Linked DNA regions of Saccharophagus degradans 2-40. The protein of the gene in region 1 interacts with the protein of each later gene in a pairwise test. Links are inferred from orthologs where the notes say so. Each region holds a gene or a part of one and is shown in the gene's direction. Other genes may lie near its edges.

What was found.
Region 2: the proteins of accC (region 1) and cysM interact in binary tests that used the Escherichia coli proteins (3 or more experiments, as listed by UniProt). The link is inferred for Saccharophagus degradans 2-40 from one-to-one orthologs.
Region 3: the proteins of accC (region 1) and ribD interact in binary tests that used the Escherichia coli proteins (3 or more experiments, as listed by UniProt). The link is inferred for Saccharophagus degradans 2-40 from one-to-one orthologs.

Annotation. Positions count from the first base shown.
Region 1 is NC_007912.1:1,055,452-1,060,526, reverse strand. Bases 990-3,945 are described here. They hold accC (acetyl-CoA carboxylase biotin carboxylase subunit), read left to right. Parts: upstream 990-1,775; coding sequence 1,776-3,116; downstream 3,117-3,945. Other genes in these bases: prmA (50S ribosomal protein L11 methyltransferase), read left to right, coding at 3,228-3,945; accB (acetyl-CoA carboxylase biotin carboxyl carrier protein), read left to right, coding at 1,300-1,755; aroQ (type II 3-dehydroquinate dehydratase), read left to right, coding at 990-1,241. Outside these bases: SDE_RS04305 (protein-disulfide reductase DsbD family protein), read left to right, coding at 1-592; more of aroQ, read left to right, coding at 801-989; more of prmA, read left to right, coding at 3,946-4,106; SDE_RS04280 (zinc-ribbon and DUF3426 domain-containing protein), read left to right, coding at 4,258-5,075. UniProt on the Escherichia coli protein: This protein is a component of the acetyl coenzyme A carboxylase complex; first, biotin carboxylase catalyzes the carboxylation of the carrier protein and then the transcarboxylase transfers the carboxyl group to form malonyl-CoA.
Region 2 is NC_007912.1:2,843,618-2,848,573, reverse strand. What follows is about bases 2,120-4,956. They hold cysM (cysteine synthase CysM), read left to right. Parts: upstream 2,120-3,011; coding sequence 3,012-3,902; downstream 3,903-4,956. Other genes in these bases: relA (GTP diphosphokinase), read left to right, coding at 3,988-4,956; SDE_RS11725 (response regulator), read right to left, coding at 2,120-2,577. Outside these bases: more of SDE_RS11725, read right to left, coding at 1-2,119. UniProt on the Escherichia coli protein: Two cysteine synthase enzymes are found. Both catalyze the same reaction. Cysteine synthase B can also use thiosulfate in place of sulfide to give cysteine thiosulfonate as a product.
Region 3 is NC_007912.1:4,396,580-4,401,546, reverse strand. Bases 859-3,706 are described here. They hold ribD (bifunctional diaminohydroxyphosphoribosylaminopyrimidine deaminase/5-amino-6-(5-phosphoribosylamino)uracil reductase RibD), read left to right. Parts: upstream 859-1,657; coding sequence 1,658-2,755; downstream 2,756-3,706. Other genes in these bases: ribBA (bifunctional 3,4-dihydroxy-2-butanone-4-phosphate synthase/GTP cyclohydrolase II), read left to right, coding at 3,463-3,706; SDE_RS18080 (riboflavin synthase), read left to right, coding at 2,776-3,438; nrdR (transcriptional regulator NrdR), read left to right, coding at 1,117-1,587; SDE_RS18095 (ribonucleotide-diphosphate reductase subunit beta), read right to left, coding at 859-891. Outside these bases: more of SDE_RS18095, read right to left, coding at 1-858; more of ribBA, read left to right, coding at 3,707-4,575; ribE (6,7-dimethyl-8-ribityllumazine synthase), read left to right, coding at 4,610-4,967. UniProt on the Escherichia coli protein: Converts 2,5-diamino-6-(ribosylamino)-4(3h)-pyrimidinone 5'-phosphate into 5-amino-6-(ribosylamino)-2,4(1h,3h)-pyrimidinedione 5'-phosphate.

The DNA of each region.
Region 1 (5,075 bases):
CGCCTTCCCGCTTTATTTAACCGGCGTATGGTTGCTGTGGGTGCTTGGCCACCAAGTAAACAGCGATGCCGCCGCCGCACTGGTAATGGGCGCCGTACTCATCGCTTTTAGCTTTTGGCTATTTAAGCAAACCACCCAAAGTAAAACATGGAATGTCATAAGACTGGCTACGGCAATTGCAAGTCTAGTTATTGCACTGGGCATTGCGATAGCAGCCAAGTGGTTTGCCGCACCCACACAATACGAATGGGAACCCTACTCTGCACGCGACTTAGCCGCATATAGAAAAGAAGGCACCCCTGTATTTGTAGATTTAACGGCCGACTGGTGCACTACCTGCAAAGTAAACGAATTTGTGGCGCTAAATACCGAAGAGGTACAGAACAAGGCAGAAGAATTAGGTATAGTGATGATGCAAGGTGATTGGACCAATGGCGAAGAGGCAATCACCCAATACTTAGAGCAGTTTGGTCGCAACAGCGTACCGCTGTATTTAATGTACCCCGCCACGCCAGATACGCCGCCTGTAGTACTACCTCAGTTCCTATCCAAATCGCTCGTTTTAGAAGCCATGCAGAAGGCAGTGCCTTAAACTTCGGCAAAATTAAGCAAACTGCAGAGAAATCCCGCTAAATTGTTAGCGGGTCATAGACATAGCCATTCATTTTAGGCACAATCCCGACCCATTGGTGGCCATTGCTGAAAACAGCCGGTGGCCACCCAACTCAGGCTATGCAGTCATTGAGCATTCACTCAAGGCTCGCTAATCCTAACAGTTTCAACACGGGCAGGAAAAAGCGATGGCAACCATTCTGGTATTACACGGCCCCAACCTCAACCTACTGGGCACCCGCGAGCCAGAAATATACGGCGCCACCACGCTGGCTGACATCAATAGCACGTTAACTGAAATGTGCATCGCCAAAGGTCACCACCTCCAAGCCCTACAAAGCAACGCCGAATACGAGCTAATTAACCGTATTCACGATGCCAAGGGTGAAGGTATTAATTTTATTATTATCAACCCAGCTGCCTTTACCCACACCAGTGTTGCGCTGCGCGACGCACTTGCCGCGGTGGATATTCCATTTATCGAATGCCACCTTTCCAATGTGCATACTCGCGAAGCATTCCGGCATCATTCTTATTTTTCTGACTTGGCACAAGGCGTTATTTGTGGCTTTGGTGCTCAAAGTTACGAGCTAGCCCTACAGGCGGCTTTTGCCAAGCTAGACAGTTAATAAACAAACGAACAATCAACCAACTACATTAGTTAGCGCTTGCAAACGAGAGGGTTTAATGGACATTCGCAAAATCAAAAAATTAATAGAGCTGCTCGAGGAATCCAACGTAGAAGAATTGGAGATCCGTGAAGGCGAAGAATCAGTACGCATCAGCCGCGGTTCACGCACTGTGGTACAAGCTGCAGCGGCAGTACAACCTGCACCAGTTGCTGCTGCACCCGTTGCCGCCGCTCCAGCGGCTGCACCAGCAGAACCTGCTGCCGCACCGGCTAGCTCTGGCCACGAAGTTAAATCGCCAATGGTAGGCACCTACTACAGCTGCCCAAGCCCTGGCGCCGCACCATTCGTAACCGTTGGCCAAAGCGTTAAAGAAGGTGACGTTATCTGCATTATCGAAGCCATGAAGATGATGAACCAAATAGAAGCGGACAAGTCCGGCACCATTGAAGCCGTTCTAGTAAAAGATGGCGAGCCTGTCGAATTCGATCAACCACTCGTAACCATCGTATAACCGACTCGGGAATATAACTTATGTTCGATAAAGTCCTTATCGCAAACCGCGGCGAAATTGCGCTGCGTATTCTGCGTGCATGTAAGGAGCTGGATATAAAAACCGTGGCGGTATACTCCAAAGCCGACCGCGACCTGAAGCACGTGCGCCTTGCCGATGAATCTGTATGCATTGGCCCACACCCTTCTACCGCCAGCTACTTAAACATCCCCGCTATTATTGCGGCCATGGAAATCACCGATTCTGTTGCCGTGCACCCAGGCTATGGTTTTCTAGCTGAAAACGCCGACTTTGCAGAGCAAGTGCAAAAAAGTGGTTTTACGTTTATAGGGCCAGACCCAGACGTAATTCGCATGATGGGCGACAAAGTGTGCGCAATTGAAGCCATGAAAAAAGCAGGCGTACCAACTGTACCCGGCTCTGGGGGCGCCCTGCCCGACGACCGCGAAGAATGCATTCGCATTGGCAACCGCATTGGCTTCCCTGTAATTATTAAAGCTGCTGCCGGTGGCGGTGGTCGCGGTATGCGTGTTGTACACACCGAATCCGCACTTTGGAACTCCATCCAGCTAACCAAAGCAGAAGCGGGCGCAGCCTTTGGCGACGACACCGTATACATGGAGAAATACCTGCAAAACCCACGTCACGTGGAAGTTCAGGTAATGTCCGATGGCCAAGGCAACGCCGTGCACTTTTTTGACCGCGACTGCTCACTGCAACGTCGCCACCAAAAAGTATTGGAAGAAGCTCCAGCGCCTGGCATAGATATGGCCATCCGCGAAGAAGTTTACGCAGCATGCGTTAAAGCCTGTATCGAAATTGGCTATCGCGGTGCCGGTACATTTGAATTCCTTTACGAAGACGGCAACTTCTATTTCATTGAAATGAACACCCGTATTCAGGTTGAACACCCTGTAACAGAAATGATTACTGGTTTCGACCTTATTAAAGAGCAAATTCGCGTGTGCGCAGGCCACAAATTAAGCGTAACCCAAGCGGACATTAAGCTTAACGGTCACGCATTTGAGTGCCGCATTAACGCTGAAGACCCAAAAACCTTTATGCCTTGCCCAGGTAAAGTGGAAAAATTCCACGCGCCAGGCGGCTTGGGTGTACGTGTAGATTCTCACCTTTACGGTGGCTACAGCGTACCGCCTTACTACGATTCAATGATTGCCAAAATCATTACCCACGGCGAAACCCGTGATATTGCACTGCGTCGTATGCGTGTTGCCTTAGATGAGCTCGTGGTAGGTGGAATTAAAACCAACACAGACCTGCAAAAAGACTTGGTCCGTGACAGTGAGTTCGCCAAAGGCGGTGTAAACATTCACTACTTAGAGAAAAAGCTTGGGCTGTAACACTTAAAGTTAACACCAAGCCACACCACAAAGCGGAGCCTGCGGGCTTCTGCTCCAGCCGCAAGCCTGCTAACGCACCTTGCGGCTTATTTTATTCAGAGAACCCAATTTATGCCTTGGTTGCAACTTCGCATTAATGTCACCCCAGAACAGGCACCCGCCGTAGAATCCGCAGCGCTTGCCGCTGGCGCACAGGCCGTAACACTTGAAGATAACGCAGACCAACCTATCTTTGAGCCTGCCTTAGGCGAAACACCATTGTGGAGCGACACCCGCATTACCGCGCTGTTCGAAGCAGACATTAGCACCGATGAAACCTGGCAAAAAGTACAAAACCACTACGGTGAAGAGCTACCCCACCACCACTGGCATGTACTAGAAGATAAAGACTGGGAGCGCGAGTGGATAAAGAATTATCACCCCATTCAATGTGGGCCGCACTTTTGGATTTGCCCGAGCTGGCTTTCGCCCCCCGACCCCAACGCGATTAACTTACTGCTCGACCCGGGCCTAGCGTTTGGCACAGGCACCCACCCCACAACATTTATGTGTTTAGAGTGGCTGGCGCAACAAGATGTGAAAAACCTAGAGCTTATCGATTACGGTTGCGGCTCTGGTATATTAGGTATTGCCGGCCTGCTTATGGGCGCAAACAGCGCCGTGGGTGTAGATATAGACCCGCAAGCACTATTGGCCACCCAAGAAAACGCCGTGCGCAACGGATTAGCCAAAGAAGCTTTCCCAGTATTTATGCCACAGCGCGCACCGAAAGAGCCGGTAGACATGGTATTGGCAAATATTCTTGCCGGCCCCCTCGTAGAGCTTGCCCCCGCACTTATAGCACTGGTTAAAAGTGGCGGTAAAATCTGCTTATCTGGCGTACTTGGCACCCAGCGCACCAGCATTATTAGCGCCTATGAACACGCGATTGAGTTCACAGAAGTGCGCGAAAAAGACGAGTGGATCTGTTTAGCAGGTATAAAAAAATAGCGTCGTTATTTCAACAATTGTGCGCAGCCCCTATACTTGGCATTGGCACTCGGAATAACATTAGCGCCCATTACATTTAGAGCGGCAACAAAAAATTAAGATGAGCACACAAGGAACCACCACCATTACAGCTAAAAAGGACTGTTAAGGCATGTCTGACGCGATTACGCGCTGCCCAAAATGCACAACCTCCTTTCGCATCACCGAAGCCCACTTAAAGTCGGCAAAAGGTGCGGTGCGCTGTGGCTCATGCTTAAATATTTTTAACGCGAAAGAAAACCTTATCTCTCAACCCAAGCCCGAACCTAAACCCGCGGCACCCGTTGATGATGAAGATGATATCTTGATAAGCGACGACATGGGCGTCGAGGACGAAATTACAGACGAATCTCAAAGCGAATTTGAAGATACCTTCTTTTTCGCCAAGTCTGCCGGCCAGCACGAAACCAACCTCTTCGAGCGCGAACTAGCTCAAGATGAAAACGATCAAGAAAGCTCCGATGACGAAAGCTGGGCACTAAACCTCTTAGACGACACCCACCCCAGCAGCGATTCAAATAACGAAAGCGACAACTACGTACTTCGCAAGGGCCCGACCAACGAGCGCGACTTCGGCGACGAAAATAAGCCGTCGAACAGCACGCCCAAAGAGCAGCCGCCAGCACGCACATCGCCCTTTCAAATAATTGAAGAAGACGAGCCACCGGCGAAACGTAAGCCCACGTTTACCATCGATCTCGACGAAGATGAGGATGCAGCGGCCAATCACTACGCGCAAACTGCGCATTACGACGACCTAGATGACGAAGATAACGATGCGGGTAACTATCAGTTTATCCACTCGATAGAACCCGAGCCCGTTGAATTCTCCTATAAAACTAGCCGCAACTGGAGCCAATCCAAACTGCTTTGGCTACCGCTTATAGCGCTGGCAAGCTGCGCGCTAGTAGCACAAATAGCTTGGTACAA
Region 2 (4,956 bases), 1.8 Mb from region 1 along the record:
AAGCACATCGGGTAGTGTTTCTATAAGCATTGAAAGCATATCGCCGGCCAGGCTAGGGTTTTGGTTGGTAAGGCTTAGGCCTAGCGCACGATCTACAATGGCGGCAGCTTGACTATCTGTTGCGGGTTGATTCTCACCGGTTTTATCGGCGTTAGGTGAGTGCTCAATTAATGCGCTTGCAACAGGTGCCGGGTTGGTGGGCGCAATCTTGGTGGCAATAGTTACATTGGTCCAGCGTTCAATAACATGGCGCAATTCGCTTTCGCTCACGGGCTTGCTTAAACAATCATCCATGCCTGCGAGTAATAATCTGGATTTTTGCTCGCTGACTGCATGGGCGGTAAGTGCAATTATGGGTGTTCGTGGGCCGCTTGTTTCAAGTTCACGAATATGGCCGGTAGTTTCAATACCATCCATAGAGGGCATTTGAATATCCATTAGAATCAAATCAAAATGGGAATCTTTTATTTGGGCAATTGCTTGTTCGCCACTTTCCACAGGCGTCACATTAATGTTTAACCCTTTAAGCAGCTCTGTTACAAGTTTTAAGTTAGCGGGGTTGTCATCTACCGCAAGTATATTCACCTGTTGCTGTTCAAGCGGTTCGTGCTGGTGAAGATAGGTTCTACTTTCAATATTCTCAGTAGCTACAATTTCTAATTGTTCGCAAATGGTTTGATGCAGCTTGTTACAAAAAAGTGGTCTATTAATAAATAGGCTATTGGTGCCGGCTAGGTGTGGCTCTAGTATGCGTTGAATACTGCTTGGAGCCAAAATAATTACAGGAATATTGAAACGATGGTTTAGCTGAGTCACGTGTTCGCAAATACGCAGACGATCGAATGTTTTGATATCAATCATGCTATCGATAATTGCTATATCTACTGGCTCGCTATTACTAAAGAAGCTTATTTGAGGTTCAATGTCCTCCATCTCGCCAGTCTCGCAAACTTTTGCCCCCCAACCGGTTAGGTAGTGGGTAATTTCCATTCGCCCCATATTACTGTGATCGAATACTAGCGCGTGCACGCCGCGCAAAGTGCCCGCTAAATAGGTTTGTTTTGCACTCGCGCTCGGGCTTCTACCTAGGGTGCTTGTAAACCAAAATGTGGCCCCTTTTCCTAGGGTGCTTTCTACACCTATAGTGCCATTCATTCGGTCCACAAGGCCTTTTGCGATGGCCAAACCTAGGCCGGTACCGCCGTGTAGCCGGCTTTCACTCGAATCCAACTGGGTAAACGGGTCGAATAGTCGCTCCTGTTGATCTTGAGATAAGCCTATACCGCTATCGGTAACTCTAAACTTTAAAGTGAATTGATTCTCAGAGCTTTGGTCTTTGCTAACGCCCAGTAAAATATAGCCAACATCTGTAAATTTTATGGCGTTGGAAACCAGATTGCTTAGCACCTGCTTCAAGCGAAGCGGGTCGCCAAGCAGGTTTTCGGGTACATCGTGGTCAATAATGGTGAGCATGCGAATATTTTTTTCATTCGCAGCGGGGGTTTGTAATTTAAGGGTGTCTTCAATTAATTGGCGTATTTTAACTGGCTTATATTCCAGAGTAAGCGTACCTATTTCTAAGCGTGAAAAGTCTAGAATATCGTTGATAATGGTGAGCAAGCCTTTAGCAGACTCTTCTATAGTGGTGAGGTAGTCTACTTGCTGGTTATTCAGCTCAGTTTTACGAAGAAGTTCGGAAAAGCCCAATATCCCGTTTAGGGGGGTGCGTATTTCGTGGCTGGTGTTTGCCAAAAACTCACTTTTAACTCGGCTGGCTTGCAGGGCAGATTTGCGCGCTATATCCAATTCTATATTTTGTATTTCTACCGTTTCTAGTGTTTCACGCAGTTCATGTGTGGATTGATCTATATTAAGTTGAAGTTCGTCATTGGCGGATTTTTGCAGTGCGCCAAGACGGTTAATATTAGAGGCTAGGTCTTTAAATACTGAGGAGGGCTCGATAGTAATGCTTTTTTCGAAATTACCCTTAAGAAAATCTCTTAAGCCAGTTTCAATTTTTTGCAAGGGTGTGGCAAGGGCATCGCGGAAGCGTCGCGCAAAGTAGAATGTTAGAAACAAACACAGTGAGCCAGCAAGTAATATTGTAATAGTGCCTTGATACTCGCTAATAGCCCAGCTGCGTTTATCTATAGCAATTATCACCCAGAGTGGGGTGCTACTTTGTAAGTTAGATTTTTTGAGTGGAAATGAATAGATAAGAGAATCTTCGTGAGTCCACTGCGATTCTACGCCTAGTTGGGTTTGATAGCTGTGTGTACGTAAAGGCAGGCCGTAGCTTGCGATTTGTTGCCCTGTAGCACTGCTTACAACAATCGAACGATAATCGCCTGTGGCGAGCAAAGCATTGGCCGCTTCGGCGAAGGGGTTTGTGCTCGCTTTATTGGAGAATACAACGCTGTTTAGTAGCTCGGTAGCTAGGTGTTTGTTGTTGCTAAATTGGTCTTCTATGTGACTTTTTTGTAGATAGAAAAAAGTGGACGCCAAAATAAAGCAGGCCGCAAACACAGGTACTGTAATGAGACGAAACAATTCCGTTTGAACTGATTGAGATTTCATTTATTAAAAACCTAAGCTATTAATAATAATCGGTGTATATCTCGTACCGCGACTTAGCGGGCCGGTGAAATTGATAGGCGATTGTATAGCTGTTTATTGCAAGCGCAAAACATATATAAGAATTAACGCAGCTATCAAAATAGACCCAAGTGTAACTGTTTTACTCAGTTAAGTGGGATTTTGCTCATTTGTAGAGGAATATCTAGCTGTTATTACACAAAGCCTAGGGGAAATAACCCGATTTTCGGGTGGCGATACCCCTTTAGTTGTTAGCCGAGTATAATGCCGCGTTAATTTGTAATGTGTATGTGTAAACAGGCGTTTTGTTTACTTGAAGTGCCCCAAAAATTGTTTTTTGGCGCTCTCAATGGTTGACACATTACGCAAATACAATTTGCACAGAGCCTGCCGGATAAAAGAGATTTTTTCGCACTATGGAATACCCCACAATAGAAGCAATTATTGGGAATACCCCCCTTGTTCGTTTACAGCGCCTTCCTGGTTGCGAGAAAAATACAGTTTTAGTTAAGTTGGAAGGTAATAACCCTGGTGGGTCCGTCAAAGATCGGCCTGCACTCTCGATGATTCAGCGCGCAGAAGCCGCTGGGGCAATAAAACCAGGCGATACGATTATTGAGGCTACCAGTGGTAATACAGGCATAGCCTTAGCAATGGTGGCTGCTGTTAAGGGCTATAATATGATCCTTATTATGCCCGATCATATGACAGAAGAGCGCAAAGCGGCAATGACGGCTTATGGTGCTAAGCTTATCTTGGTGTCCAAAGCCGAGGGCATGGAGGGCGCAAGGGATTTGGCGCAGGCGATGGCATCACGCGGTGAAGGGGTGGTGTTAGATCAATTTAGTAATACAGATAATCCTCTTGCTCATTTTACTGGCACTGGCCCAGAAATTTGGCAGCAAACCGGCGGTACGGTTACTCATTTTGTAAGCTCGATGGGTACTACGGGCACCATAGTGGGCACCTCTAAGTTCTTAAAAAGCCAAAACCCGAATGTACAGGTGGTCGGTTTGCAACCTGCAGAAGGAGCGGCTATTCCCGGTATTAGAGCATGGCCACAAGAGTATATGCCGACTATTTTTACCGATGAAAATATTGATAGCGTTGTGCAAATGTCACAACAAAAAGCCGAAGAAACCATGCGCCTTTTAGCAAAAAAAGAAGGTGTGTTTTGTGGTGTTTCTTCAGGCGGAGCCGTTGCGGCAGCGTTAGATATCGCCGCGAGTACAGAGGGCGCCGTTATAGTAGCTATAATTTGCGATCGCGGAGATCGCTACTTATCGTCAGGTGTGTTTAATTCTTAAAGCAGCTGCATTACGTTGCGGCTAATGGGGATTTCGCTCATGCAGCCGCTAGAAAATTTCTGCCGCAGAAATAAAAGAAACGAATATGGTACAAGTTAGAGTAGATAAGCCACTTACATCGTCTGGGGAATTGGACGTAGATGCATGGATAGAGCGCCTGCGCGATCTTTCTGAAATAGATGATGATGGCAAAAAAGCTCTCGCATTAGCATGCGAAAAAGTAATCGAAGTTGAAGGGCTGCCCGGTGATAAGTTAACCGGTTGGGGCGAGGGGTATACCACCCTTAACGCCGGGCTGGATATGGCAGAAATTCTGGCCGAATTACAGTTGGATGCAGAATCTTTAACTGCCGCGTTACTTTATCGCAGTGTTCGCGAAAATAAAATTTCTACGGAAGTGGTGAATGAGCTTTTTGGTCGAGGAGTGCACCGTTTAATTGATGGTGTACGACAGATGGCGGCTATCAGTGGGCTCACCAATCACTCTGGCGAATCTGTTTTTGGGCAGGAGTCTGCAGAGCAGGCTGAAAATGTTCGTAAAATGCTGGTTGCCATGGTTGATGATGTTCGCGTCGCGCTTATCAAGCTGGCTGAGCGAACCTGTGCAATTCGCGCCGTTAAAAAAGCCCCTTTAGAAAAGCGTCAGCGTGTAGCGCATGAAGTGGCTGATATATACGCTCCACTTGCTCACCGTTTAGGTATTGGTCATATAAAATGGGAGCTAGAAGACCTTTCTTTTAGGTATTTGCGCCCATACGATTACAAATATATAGCTAAGTTATTAGATGAACGCAGGCTAGACCGACAAGAATATATTGAAAATGTTATTGGCATAATTAAAACCCAATTATCAGCCGAAGCTATTGAGGCAGATGTGTTTGGACGGGCCAAGCACATTTACAGTATCTGGCGCAAAATGCGCAAAAAAAATATCGACTTCTCGCAGGTTTACGATATTCGTGCAATTCGGATTTTAGTTAATACCGAGCGTGAATGTTACACCGTGCTGGGTATAGTGCATGCTTTGTGGCGCAATATTCCCTTGGAGTTCGAT
Region 3 (4,967 bases), 3.3 Mb from region 1 along the record:
TAATATATAGCGCGCGTAATTTGCCTCGGCTTCGTCGGCTTCTTCCCACATGGTTTTAATTGCGTCTACATCTATGTTGGTGCAGTTTTCTATAATAATCTGCGATACGGTTTGAATGCCAAAGGCGCAGTGCATGGTTTCGTCGCGCATTATGTATTGCAGTTGTTCTGCTGTGCCTTTCATTAAACCGCGGCGCTGCAGAGCAAATATTGGGCTAAAACCATTGTAAAACCAACAGCCTTCAAACACTGCGGCAAAAAAGATATAGGCCAATATAAAATTGTTAAGTTGGTCTGGGTCGGTTAGGTCTATATCGCTGCGCAAAATACTTTCTAGTCTGCGGTTGGCCATTTGTATTTTGGCGTTTATTTCTGGCACCACGCGGTAGCGGTTATATATTTCACCTTGATCAAGGCCGAGGGTTTCTATGCAGTGTTGGTAGGTCCATGTGTGCAGGGCTTCTTCATACACTTGGCGGGCTTGGTATATTTGTAGTTCTGGTGCGGTCATTTTTTCCATCACCGCAAGGCCAATGTTGCGCATGGCTAAAATGTCGGAGGTGGTGAGGTATGACAGCACATTTTCGTACATGTGGCGCTCAGCTTCGGTGAGGTTGTGTTTGTAGTCGTACACATCCTGCGACATGTTTATATCCAGTGGGGTCCAATGGTTTTTATTGGCGTTTATAAAAAAGTCCCACGCCCAAGGGTACTTAAAGGGCGCTAATTGGTTGATGTCTGTGTGGCCGTTAATCACGCGTTTGTCACTTGCGCAAACTGGGGCCTGCGCGTTCGGGGTGGCAGCTTGGCCTGCTAGGGCAGAGCGGGGTTGCTCGGTTGTGGTGCCAGTAGGGGCGGGTTTGGCGTTGTTTAGGGTGTCCCAGTCGAGCATGGCTTTGTCCTCGCGCTAACTATATGTGGTTGTTTAAGCTTGTTTTGCCACTATATATAGGTGTGATGCGGTGCGAAATGGCAATCAAGCAGAGGCTTGATTTACATCAGATAAGCGCAAAATTAAGGGGTGTGTAGCGCAATGCATTGCCGTGTCTTTAGGGGCGGAATTGGCGCTATTTGTGGTATCATGCGCGCAATTTGCCCAAGCAAGAGCTTAAGCGCTATGCATTGTCCCTTTTGCAGTGAAACAGATACCAAAGTAATCGACTCTCGATTAGTGGCCGACGGAGCCCAAGTGCGCCGTCGCCGTGAGTGTTTAACCTGTCACGACCGCTTTACCACGTTCGAAACCGCAGAGCTGGTTATGCCGCGTGTTATTAAGCAAGATGGCACCCGCGAGCCATTCGACGAAGAGAAGTTGCGCGCAGGTTTGCAGCGCGCGTTAGAGAAGCGGCCGGTAAGCGTAGAGGCCATTGAATCGTCTGTGCAAAACGTTAAGCATTACCTGCAAGCATTGGGTGAGCGTGAAGTTAAGTCATTAATGATTGGCGAGAAAGTCATGGAAGAATTGCGTAGCCTAGACCAAGTTGCCTATGTGCGCTTTGCGTCTGTGTACCGTAGTTTCCAAGATTTAAGCGAGTTCCAGCAGGAGATAGACCGCCTGCAAAAACCGAAGCCAAGCCCAATAAAGTAAGCCCTAATTTTTTGTTTGCCGGTGCACCTGCAGTGCGGGCGCACCGTTAAGCCCTATTGTGAAATACCCCATGTCTAATTATTCAGTTGCTGACCAACGCTTTATGACGCGCGCAATGCAACTTGCTCGCGAAGGCACTTACACCACAACCCCTAATCCACGGGTGGGCTGTGTGTTGGTGGATGCAGCGAATAACATTGTGGGCGAGGGCTACCACGTGCGCGCCGGCGAAGGTCACGCAGAGGTCAACGCCATTGCCGATGCTGGCGCTGCCGCACGCGGAACAACAGCTTATGTCACCCTAGAGCCGTGTAGTCACACCGGTAAAACCGGCCCCTGCTGCGAAGCGTTAGTTGCGGCAGGTGTAAGCCGCGTTGTGTATGGCATGGAAGACCCCAACCCCAAAGTGGCGGGCAGGGGCTTAGATCACCTCGAAGCCGCAGGCATTCAAGTAGATGGGCCGGTGCTAGAATACGATGCCTACGAGCTTAACCCTGGTTTTATAAAGCGCATGCGTCAAGGCTTGCCGTTAATTCGCATCAAAATGGCAATGAGCTTAGATGGCCGCACCGCAATGGCCGACGGCACCAGCAAGTGGATTACCAGCCCCAGGGCGCGCGACGATGTACAGCGTTTGCGCGCGCGCAGTTGCGCTCTTATTACAGGTGTAGACTCGGTTTTGTTGGACGACCCATCGCTAACCGTGCGCCTGTCGGACGATGCCCGCCAACCATTGCGGGTAATTGTAGATAGTAAGTTGCGCCTACCTAAAGATGCCGCCATTCTTAGCCAGCCTGGTAAAACCGTCATCGCTACCTGTGCTAATGTAAATCAAGCACAAAGCCCCTATGGCGACACCGAAATTTGGACGCTGCCCGAAAAAGACGGCCGTGTTAGCCTGCAAGCCCTAGCGCGCAAGTTAGCGCAGCAAGAGTGCAATGAAGTATTGGTAGAAACTGGCGCAACTCTGGCCGGTGCATTTGTATCCAGTGGGCTAGTGGATGAGCTTGTTATTTACATGGCAGGCAAACTATTGGGCAGTACCGCCCGTCCGTTGTTTGATATACCCATCAGCAAAATGAGCGCCCAATTGCCGTTATCTATTACCGATATTCGTGCAATTGGCGATAACTGGCGTATTACCGCCATTCCAGACCCAGAAGGTTAGCAGAAGGTTAGAGCGCAACTATGTTTACCGGTATTGTTGAAGCCAAAGGCACCATAGCCAAACTAGAGCCGCGCGACGGCGATGTGCGGTTGTGGGTAACCGCCCCCGATCTCGACTACAGCGATGTAGCTTTGGGTGACTCGATAGCCACCAATGGCGTGTGTCTAACCGCTGTGCAGTTGCCGGGTAACGGCTTTGCTGCGGATGTATCGCGCGAAACCTTAAGCTTAACTACCTTGGTAAATTGGCAGCCCGGCACTGTGGTTAACCTAGAAAAAGCACTTACCCCGCAAACCCGCTTGGGGGGGCATATAGTAAGTGGCCATGTAGATGGCGTAGGGGAAGTGGTGTCGCGTCACCCAGATGCGCGCTCGGAGCGATTTACTATTCGCGCCCCTAAAGAATTGGCGAAATACATTGCTCACAAGGGGTCTATAACCGTCGACGGCACCAGTCTTACCGTAAATGCCGTAAATGGTGATTTATTCGAGCTGAATATTGTGCCCCATACGCTGCAATGGACCATAATTGATAGTTATACCGCGGGCACCAAAGTAAATTTAGAAGTGGACGTAATAGCCCGCTACTTAGAGCGCTTACTGCTAGGCGACAAGGCTGCCGAGCCCAATGCGCAAAGCGAGATGACCGTACAGTTTTTAGCGGAAAACGGCTATTTAAAATAAGGTAACGAAAGGTTTACTGGCTTTATGGAACTGAATACCACAGAAGAAATTATTGATGAAATCCGTCAGGGCCGCATGGTTATCTTGATGGACGACGAAGATCGCGAAAACGAAGGCGATCTTATTATGGCTGCCGAGCAAGTGCGCCCCGAAGACATTAACTTTATGGCGACCCACGCCCGCGGGTTAATTTGTTTGACCCTGTCGGAAGAGCGCTGCAAGCAACTCGATTTGCCTCTTATGGTACGCGACAATCACGCCGCGCATTCCACTAACTTTACCGTATCTATCGAGGCGGCCGAGGGCGTAACAACGGGAATTTCCGCCGCCGACCGCGCGCGCACCATTCGCGCTGCGGTTAAACGCGATGCTTTGCCACGCGATTTAGTTCAGCCGGGGCATATCTTCCCGTTAATGTCTCAACCTGGCGGTGTACTAAGCCGAGCTGGCCACACAGAGGCAGGCTGCGACTTGGCGCGTTTGGGTGGCTACGAGCCAGCTGCCGTTATAGTGGAGATTATGAACGAAGATGGCAGCATGGCGCGCCGCGAAGATTTAGAAAAATTCGCAAAGCTGCACAATATTAAAATTGGCACCATCGCCGATTTAATTCAGTACCGTGCCATTAACGAAAAAACCGTTACCTGTATTAACGAGCGCACCGTACACACCAATCACGGCGAATTTATTTTAAAAACCTATTTAGATAAAGCGCGCAAAGAGTGCCATTTTGCCTTACTGAAAGGCGAGGTTCGCCCCGACGAACCCACGCTTGTGCGTGTGCATGTGGGCAACACCGCGCGCGACGTATTAGGTGTGCAGCGCACCGACATGGATAACCTTTCGTGGAGCTTCCAAGATGCCATGAAACGCGTGGCAGAAGAGGGCAACGGCGTGCTGGTATTAATTTGCCACAACGAAACCACCGAAGAAATTGAAGAAAGTATCGATTGGATGCTAAGCGGTAAAAAAGCGCGCCCTCGCCAAGACGTAGCCTACAAACAAGTGGGTACCGGTTCGCAAATACTTAAAGATTTAGGCGTAAGTAAAATGCGTTTGCTAAGCGCACCTTTCAAATTCAAAGCTATTTCTGGTTTTAATTTAGAAGTTGTGGAATACCTTAAAAACGACGCATAAGCCAACAAGATTGAACAAATATTAGGAGAAAAATATGACCATTAAAGTAATTGAAGGGGATTTTAAAGCCTCTACCGGCAAATACGCATTGCTAGTAAGTCGTTGGAACAGTTTTGTTGTTGAGCATTTAAAAGATGGCGCTATAGATACATTGCGTCGTCACGGTATTAGCGACGAAAACATCGAAGTTATCTACGCGCCTGGCGCATTCGAGTTTCCATTGGCTGCGCAAAAGCTAGCAGATGCAAAACGCTACGATGCCATTATTGCATTGGGTGCAGTTATTCGCGGTGGTACACCTCACTTCGATTACGTTGCCGGCGAATGCACCAAAGGGTTAGCGCAAGTATCGTTAAACGCAGGTTTGCCCATTACGTTTGGCGTACTTACTG